Linked DNA regions of Luteipulveratus mongoliensis. The main gene of each other region encodes a partner of the protein of the gene in region 2 in a complex. Links are inferred from orthologs where the notes say so. Each region holds a gene or a part of one and is shown on either strand. Other genes may lie near its edges.

Region 1 (3,963 bases), 1.2 Mb from region 2 along the record:
CTGTCCGAGCTGTCGTCACCGCACGCCGCGAGTCCGCCGGCCGCGGCCAGCGCTACACCGGCTGCCCCGACTCCGCGCACGACATGGCGTCGTCCTGGAAGGGCCTGCGTGATCTCAGTCTGCTCGGTCATATCCATCTCCCAGTGCTTGAACGATCAATGGCCGCGCTCGACCAACGTACGGGAGAACAAGCCCGGTTCCGCTGACGAGCGTCTATGAGCGCTTACGTCGGGAGCAGGCCAATGGTTCAGCTCGAATGCGTCGAACTTTCAGAGGAACGCTTGGCCCTTGTCGTGCCCTTGGCCGAGGCGGCCTTCTTGCGCGGCGCCGACTTCTTGGCAGCCGCGGTCTTCTTGGTGACGGCCTTCTTTGTCGTGGTCGGCAACGACTTGCTCGCCGTGGCCTTGGACGAGGTCCGGGTGGCAGCGGCCGGCGCACGCCGGCCCGTCGAGGGCCGGACGGAACCGGCGGCCTTCGCCAGGACCGGGGCCAGGAACCGGCCGGTGTGGCTGGCCTCGACGGCCGCAATGTCTTCAGGACTGCCCTCGGCCACCACGCTGCCGCCGCCGTTGCCGCCCTCGGGACCCATGTCGATGATCCAGTCCGCACTCTTGATCACGTCGAGGTTGTGCTCGATGACGATGACCGTGTTGCCCTTGTCGACCAGACCCTGCAGGACGCCGAGCAGCTTGCGGATGTCATCGAAGTGCAGACCGGTCGTCGGCTCGTCCAGGACGTAGATCGTGCGACCGGTCGACCGCTTCTGCAGCTCGGCAGCGAGCTTGACGCGCTGGGCCTCACCACCGGACAAGGTCGGCGCCGGCTGGCCCAGCCGCACGTAGCCCAGACCCACGTCGTTGAGCGTGCGCATGTGTCGGGAGATCGCCGGGACGGCGGCAAAGAAGTCGGCGGCCTCCTCGATGGGCATGTCAAGGACGTCAGCGATGGTCTTGCCCTTGAAGTGCACCTCGAGGGTCTCGCGGTTGTAGCGAGCCCCGTGACACACCTCGCACGGCACGTAGACGTCGGGCAGGAAGTTCATCTCGATCTTGATGGTGCCGTCGCCGCTGCACGCCTCGCAGCGTCCGCCCTTGACGTTGAACGAGAAGCGCCCCGGCTGATAGCCACGCACCTTGGCCTCTGTCGTCTCGGCGAACAGCCGACGGACGTGGTCGAACACTCCGGTGTAGGTCGCGGCGTTGCTGCGCGGTGTCCGCCCGATCGGGCCCTGGTCCACATGGACGACCTTGTCCAGCTCGTCCAGGCCCTCGACCGTGCGGTGCCGGCCGGGCACGTGGCGTGCGCCGTTGAGCTGGTTGGCGAGCACGCTGTAGAGGATGTCGTTGACGAGCGTCGACTTGCCCGAGCCCGAAACCCCTGTCACCGCAACGAGATTGGCGAGCGGGAAGCTGACATCGACACTCTTGAGATTGTGCTCCCGAGCGCCCCGCACAGTCACGGTGCGGCCGTCCTGCGGTCGGCGTACGGCGGGCGTCTCGATCTCCAGGCGACCGGACAGATAGGCACCGGTGATGGAGTCCGGGTGGTCCAGCAGGTCCTTGACGGATCCGCAGTGCACGACCTCACCGCCGTGCTCGCCCGCACCTGGACCGATGTCGACGATCCAGTCCGCCGTCGCGATGGTGTCCTCGTCGTGCTCGACGACGATCAGCGTGTTGCCGAGGTCGCGCAGCCGCGTCAGGGTCTCGATGAGCCGGTGGTTGTCCCGCTGGTGCAGACCGATCGACGGCTCGTCCAGCACGTAGAGCACGCCCACCAGCCCGGACCCGATCTGGGTCGCCAGCCGGATGCGCTGCGCCTCACCGCCCGACAAGGTGCCGGCCGGGCGGTCGAGCGAGAGGTAGTCGAGTCCGACATCGAGCAGGAAGCCCAGCCGTGCGTCGATCTCCTTGATCACGCGCTCGGCGATCTGGTGCTCACGCGCGGTGAACGTGACCGACGGCAAGAACTTCGCGGCCTCGGAGATCGGCAGCGCACAGACCTGGGCGATCGACTGACCACCGATCGTGACGGCCAGGGACTCGGGCTTGAGCCGAGCGCCCTGACACACCGGGCACGGCACCTCGCGCATGTAGCCCTCGTAGCGGTCGCGGCTCCAGTCCGACTCCGTCTCGGCATGACGGCGCTTCACGAACGTGATGACACCCTCGAACCCGGTGGAGTAGCTGCGCTCCCGTCCGTAGCGACTCTTGTAGCGGACGTGCACCTGGTGGTTCTGGCCGTGCAGCAGCGCCTGCTTGGCCCGGTCCGGCAGGGAGTGCCACGGCTGGTCGAGGGTGAACTTCAGGTCCTCCGCCAGCGCACCGATGACCCGCATGAAGTAGTCGTTGGTGCCTTGGCCCTGGGCCCACGGCAGGATCGCGCCCTCGGAGATCGACTTGTCCTCGTCGGGCACGACGAGCTCGGGGTCGACCTCCAGCTCGGTGCCGATGCCGGTGCACGCCGTGCAGGCGCCGAACGGGGAGTTGAACGAGAACGAGCGCGGCTCGATCTCGTCCATGCTCAACGGGTGCTCGTTGGGGCAGGCCATCTTCTCGGAGAAGCGACGCTCGCGCTGCGGGTCGTCGACCTCGAGATCGACCATCTCGACGACGAGCACCCCGGAAGCCAGGCCGAGCGCCGTCTCGACCGAGTCCGTGAGCCGCTGCTTGCCGTTGGCGTCGCCGGCGCCCTTGGCGACCAGCCGGTCCACCACGACGTCGATCGAGTGCTTCTTCTGCTTCTCCAGCTTGGGCGGCTCGGCCAGCGAGATGACCTCACCGTCGACCCGTGCCCTCGAGAAGCCCTTGGTCTGCAGCTCAGCGAACAGCTCGACGTACTCCCCCTTGCGGGCACGGACCACCGGCGCCAGGACCTGGAAACGGGTGCGGTCCGGCAGCTCGAGCAGCTGGTCGACGATCTGCTGAGGCGTCTGCCGACCGACCGGCTCGCCACAGACCGGGCAGTGTGGTCGACCCGCACGCGCGAAGAGCAGGCGGAGGTAGTCGTACACCTCGGTGATCGTCCCCACTGTCGACCGGGGATTGCGGTTGGTCGACTTCTGGTCGATCGAGACAGCAGGTGACAGACCCTCGATGAAGTCGACGTCCGGCTTGTCCATCTGGCCCAGGAACTGCCGGGCGTACGCCGACAGGGACTCGACATAGCGGCGTTGGCCCTCGGCAAAGATCGTGTCGAACGCCAAGGACGACTTGCCTGATCCGGACAGCCCGGTGAAGACGACCAGACTGTCCCGAGGGAGATCGATCGAGACGTTCTTGAGGTTGTGCTCGCGCGCGCCCCGAACCCTCAGATGGTCGCGCGCGGAACCAGTGCCAGCAGAGGGCACCGAGACGGCGCCGGATGTCGAGGGAGATGCCACGGGACCATGCTAGGCGCGGGGTCCGACAAGCCCGTCCGACCCGGGGTCTCACGCCAGAGCCTGGCCGCGGCCTAGTCTCGGTCCATGGGTGCGCGGGAGGCGACGTACAACGCGGGAAAGACCACGCGCACGCGGGTCCCGATCGAGGAGTACGCCGTCATCGGCGACACGGAGACGGCGGCCCTGGTGAGCCGGGCGGGCTCCCTTGACTGGCTGTGCATCCCGCGCTTCGACTCCCCCGCGTGCTTCAGTGCTCTGCTGGGCACACCGGATCATGGACGATGGCTCCTCGGTCCGGTCGGAGAGGCCCGCAGCACCCGCCGATACCGCGGCCGCTCATGCATCCTCGAGACGATTCATGAGACCGAGACCGGCCGCGTGAAGGTCACCGACCTGATGCCGCTCGGCGACAACAGGGCCGACATCGTCCGCGTGATCGAGGGCCTCGAGGGCGAGGTCGAGATGCAGCACGAGTGGGTGGTGCGCTTCAACTACGGCAAGGTCCGACCGTGGGTGTCCCACCATCCGGGGCACGAGCGGGACGACGAGGTCATCGTGGCGATCGCCGGCCCCGACATGCT
Region 2 (4,485 bases):
TCAGCGCACCGAACGCGAGGTTGGCCTGCACGGTGTCGATGCCGGCCCCGGTGGCCCCGCTGAGGCCGAGGGTCCGGGCCGCCTGGTCCCGCGAGACGCCCACGCCGTACGACGTCGCCATCTGGTTGAGCCGCGGTCGCAGCGCGAGGAAGATCGCGGCGGTCTGCGCGTCGAAGTTCGCATTCGGCTCGGCCTTGGCGATGTCCTTGACGGCGTCCTGGACCTGGTCGGTGGTGACCCGGTTGCCGTTGTAGGTCGCAGCCGTACTGCCGTCCTCAAGCACCCCGCAACCGGTCACGGCCATAGCGGTGACAGCGACGAGTGCGAGACCGGCCAGACGCGGCGTACGCCGAGTGGTGGGCAACACGTGGGGTCCTCTCCCTTTGAGCCTGCGCGAGACATGATGCCACCGCGCACCTGGCGAGATCGATCCGGCCGATCGATCGAGCGGATCAACCGGTCATTTCGTGCCCTACAGGGCACGAAATGACCGCCCGATCGTCAGGATGTGGCGGCGGCTGCGGCGGAGGCGACGTCGTCCAGGAGGACGGCGCGCACCAGCTGGCCGGCCCACTGCAGCACGTCGGTGTTGCGCAGCGGTTTGCCGCCGACCGGTGCCGTCATCGGGACCGGCACAAGGACCTGATGCAGGTTGTCCTTGACCAGCGTGCCCTTGTAGATCCGCTGGATCCGCATGGTCTGACTCTCGCGCAGGTCGACCGGACCGAACCGGACGAACTTGCCCTGCACCGCGATGTCGGAGACCCCCGCCTGACGGGCGATGGTCCGCAGCCGAGCCACCTCGATGAGGTGCAGCACCGGCTCCGGCGGCTGCCCGTAGCGGTCGATGAGCTCGTCGATGATCTCCTGCAGCCCGGCCTCGTCCTGCACGGTCGCCAGCTTTTTGTACGCCTCCAGCCGCAGCCGCTCCCCCGGCACGTAGTCGTGGGGCAGGTGGGCGTCGACCGGCAGCTCGATCTTGACCTCTTTGGCCATCTGGTCGACGGACTCATCGCCCCGGAAGTCAGCGACGGCCTCGCCGACCATCCGGACGTAGAGGTCGAAACCGACGCCCGCGATGTGGCCGGACTGCTCACCGCCGAGCATGTTGCCGGCTCCTCGGATCTCGAGGTCCTTCATCGCGATCTGCATGCCGGCACCGAGGTCGGTGTTGCTGGCGATGGTCTCGAGCCGGTCGTGCGCGGTCTCGGTGAGCGGCTTCTCGGGCGGGAAGAGGAAGTAGGCGTACGCGCGCTCCCGGCCACGGCCGACTCGGCCACGCAGCTGGTGCAGCTGAGAGAGGCCGAGCACGTCGGAGCGCTCGACGATCAGGGTGTTGGCGTTGGCGATGTCGAGCCCGGTCTCCACGATCGTGGTGCAGACGAGCACATCCGCCCGCCGCTCCCAGAAGTCGACGACGACGTCCTCGAGGCGCGTCTCGCTCATCTTGCCGTGGGCCGTCACAATGCGCGCCTCGGGCACGAGCTCGCGCAGCCGAGTGGCCGTCTTCTCGATGCTCTGGACCTTGTTGTGGATGAAGAAGACCTGCCCGTCGCGCATCAGCTCGCGTCTGATCGCGGCCGTGATCTGCTTCTCCTCGTAGCCACCGACGAACGTCAGGACCGGGTGCCGCTCCTCGGGAGGCGTTGCGAGAGTAGACATCTCACGGATCCCTGTGACCGCCATCTCGAGCGTGCGCGGGATCGGGGTCGCCGACATCGCGAGCACGTCGACCGCGGTGCGCAGCTGCTTGAGCTGCTCCTTGTGCTCCACGCCGAAGCGCTGCTCCTCGTCCACCACGACGAGGCCGAGGTCCTTGAACTTCACCTCTTTCGAGAGCAGCCGATGGGTGCCGATGACCAGGTCCACGGTGCCGTCGGCCAGACCCTCGACGACCTCCCGGGCCTCGCGGTCGCTCTGAAAACGGGACAGGGAGCGTACGACCACGGGGAACCCGGCGTAGCGCTCGGAGAAGGTCTGCTGGTGCTGCTTGACGAGCAGCGTCGTCGGCACGAGCACCGCGACCTGCTTGCCGTCCTGGATTGCCTTGAACGCCGCCCGCACCGCGATCTCGGTCTTGCCGTAACCCACGTCGCCACAGATCAACCGGTCCATCGGGACGGTCTTCTCCATGTCGGCCTTGACCTCCTCGATGGAGGAGAGCTGGTCGGGCGTCTCGATGTAGGCGAACGCGTCCTCGAGCTCGCGCTGCCACGGGGTGTCCTTCGCGAACGCGTGGCCCGGCGTGGCCATCCGTGCGGAGTAGAGCTGGATCAGCTCACCGGCGATCTGCCGGACGTGACGGCGCGCCCTGGACTTCGTTGTCTGCCAGTCGGATCCGCCCATCTTGTTGAGGGACGGCATCTCGCCGCCGACATAACGAGTCACCTGGTCGAGCTGATCGGTCGGCACGAACAGGCGGTCGCCCGGCTGCCCCCGCTTGGATGGGGCGTACTCGAGCACGAGGTATTCGCGCGTCGCACCCGCGACCGTGCGCTGCATCATCTCCACGAACTTGCCGACGCCGTGCTGCTCGTGGACCACGAAGTCGCCGGGCCTCAGCTGCAGCGGGTCGACGACCTTGCGCCGCCGCGACGGCATCTTGCGCATGTCCTTGGTGCTGCCCTGGCCGGCGGTGCCGGTGAGGTCGGACTCGGTGAGAACCACGAGATTGCTTGAGGGCAGGGCGAATCCGCGCCCCAGCGAACCGGTCGTGATCTCGACGGCTCCCGGCGTGAGGGCATCGAGGCTGTGGGCGGACACGTCGTGCTCGTGCAGCACCTCTGTGACGCGCTGCGCCAGACCATGGCCCTCGGTCACCACGAGGACGCACACGCCGTCGTGCACCCACTTCTGCAGGTCCTCGACCGCAGCGTCAGTGTTGGAGCGGTACGCCGGCACCTCGTCGGTGGGAATCGTCACCCGCTCCCCCGGCAGCTCGTCGTCCACGAACTCGGCGAGGTCCTCGTCAGAAGCGAAGGACGACAGCGACCACCACGGGTGTCCGAGCTCGATGCTCTGCTCGCGGATGTCGGCGAGCGACCAGTAGGACGCCGTGCCCAGCGTGCCCTGCAGATCGATCGGAATCGCATTGCCTGCAGCGGCATTGGCCCAGGACGCCTCGAGGAACTCGGCGCTCGTCGCGACCAGGTCGTGGGCTCGCGTGCGCACGCGCTCGGGATCACTCAGCACGACGTGCGTGCCCTTGGGCAGCGCGTCGATCAAGGTCTCCATGCCGTCGTCGAGCAGCGCCGGGCCGAGCGACTCCATGCCCTCGACCGCGATGCCCTCGGCAACCTTGTGCAGCAGGTCGGCGACGCCGGGAAGCTCTTCGGCCAGCTCGGCCGCACGTGCGCGCACGGTGTCGGTGAGCAGCACCTCACGGCACGGTGGCGCCCACAGCCCGTGCTCGGCGTTCTCGAGCGACCGCTGGTCGGCGACCTTGAACCAGCGGACCTCTTCGACCGTGTCGCCCCAGAGCTCGATCCGCAACGGGTGCTCCTCCGTGGGAGGGAAGACGTCGAGGATCCCTCCGCGAACCGCGAATTCACCGCGTCGCTCGACCATGTCGGTCCGGGTGTAGGCCGCGGCGGCCAGCGCCTCCACGATGTCCTCGAGCGGCCGCTCGTCACCCACGCGGAGCGACACCGGCACGAGCTCACCCAGACCCTTGGCGATCGGCTGGATCAGCGCGCGGACGGAGGCGACGACCACTCGGATCTCGCCGTACGCCGCGTCGTCGGCATCCGGGTGCGCCAGCCGGCGCAGAACCGCGAGCCGGCGGCCGACCGTGTCGCTGCGCGGACTGAGCCGCTCGTGCGGAAGCGTCTCCCAGCTGGGGAACTCCACGACGGCCTCGGCGGGCAGGAAGCACCGCAACGACGCGGCGAGGTCCTGGGACTCGCGGCCGGTCGCGGTGATGGCGAGCACCGGCGTACGGCGGTCGGCTCGGTCAGTGATCGCCGCGAGCAAAGGGCCGCGGATGCCCGAAGAGGCCGCCACGTCCACCACGGACGCCGTCCCAACCAGGTCGAGCACCCGGCGTACGGCTGGATCGGCGACCAGGACGTCGAGCAGCGGGGTGAGGCTCGCCATGGGTCTTGGGGCTCCTTCGGGCAGCACAGAACGCAACGCAAATAACCCCTGTCGAGGATTCGACCGGGGGCGCACCTCCATGGTGCCAGAGGCCACTGACAGCGCTCCGCCGCAGCCCGCGACGCGACGTGATCCCGCTCACAGGTGGGCCTACGGAGAAGGTTCGCCGCCCCTCTCGCCCGCGGCCGCCCGGCTCATGCGGGGCATTGCACAGCGGATACATTCTTTACGAAATTTTTAAACTCTGTGGAATCCCGTTGCCAAACCTTGACCTGCACATAACCTCAGCGCAGAGGCGCCTGGGGGCGCGGTGGGGAACGGCGCATTAGGGGAACACGGATGACGGAGCTAGACGATGCCGCACCTTTACGGACCGATCAGTACGTCCGA

The links.
Region 1: the proteins of mfd (region 2) and uvrA are in contact, whole or in part, in a crystal structure (PDB 4DFC), measured with the Escherichia coli proteins. The link is inferred for Luteipulveratus mongoliensis from one-to-one orthologs.

What each region holds. Positions count from the first base shown.
Region 1 is NZ_CP011112.1:3,037,770-3,041,732, reverse strand. Bases 48-3,708 are described here. They hold uvrA (excinuclease ABC subunit UvrA), read right to left. Parts: upstream 3,350-3,708; coding sequence 248-3,349; downstream 48-247. Other genes in these bases: VV02_RS14430 (glycoside hydrolase family 15 protein), read left to right, coding at 3,467-3,708; VV02_RS14440 (Rieske (2Fe-2S) protein), read right to left, coding at 48-131. In the rest of the region: more of VV02_RS14440, read right to left, coding at 1-47; more of VV02_RS14430, read left to right, coding at 3,709-3,963. UniProt on the Escherichia coli protein: The UvrABC repair system catalyzes the recognition and processing of DNA lesions. UvrA is an ATPase and a DNA-binding protein. A damage recognition complex composed of 2 UvrA and 2 UvrB subunits scans DNA for abnormalities.
Region 2 is NZ_CP011112.1:1,836,660-1,841,144, reverse strand. Bases 302-4,484 are described here. They hold mfd (transcription-repair coupling factor), read right to left. Parts: upstream 4,096-4,484; coding sequence 502-4,095; downstream 302-501. Other genes in these bases: VV02_RS08780 (hypothetical protein), read right to left, coding at 302-367. Outside these bases: more of VV02_RS08780, read right to left, coding at 1-301. UniProt on the Escherichia coli protein: Couples transcription and DNA repair by recognizing RNA polymerase (RNAP) stalled at DNA lesions. Mediates ATP-dependent release of RNAP and its truncated transcript from the DNA, and recruitment of nucleotide excision repair machinery to the damaged site.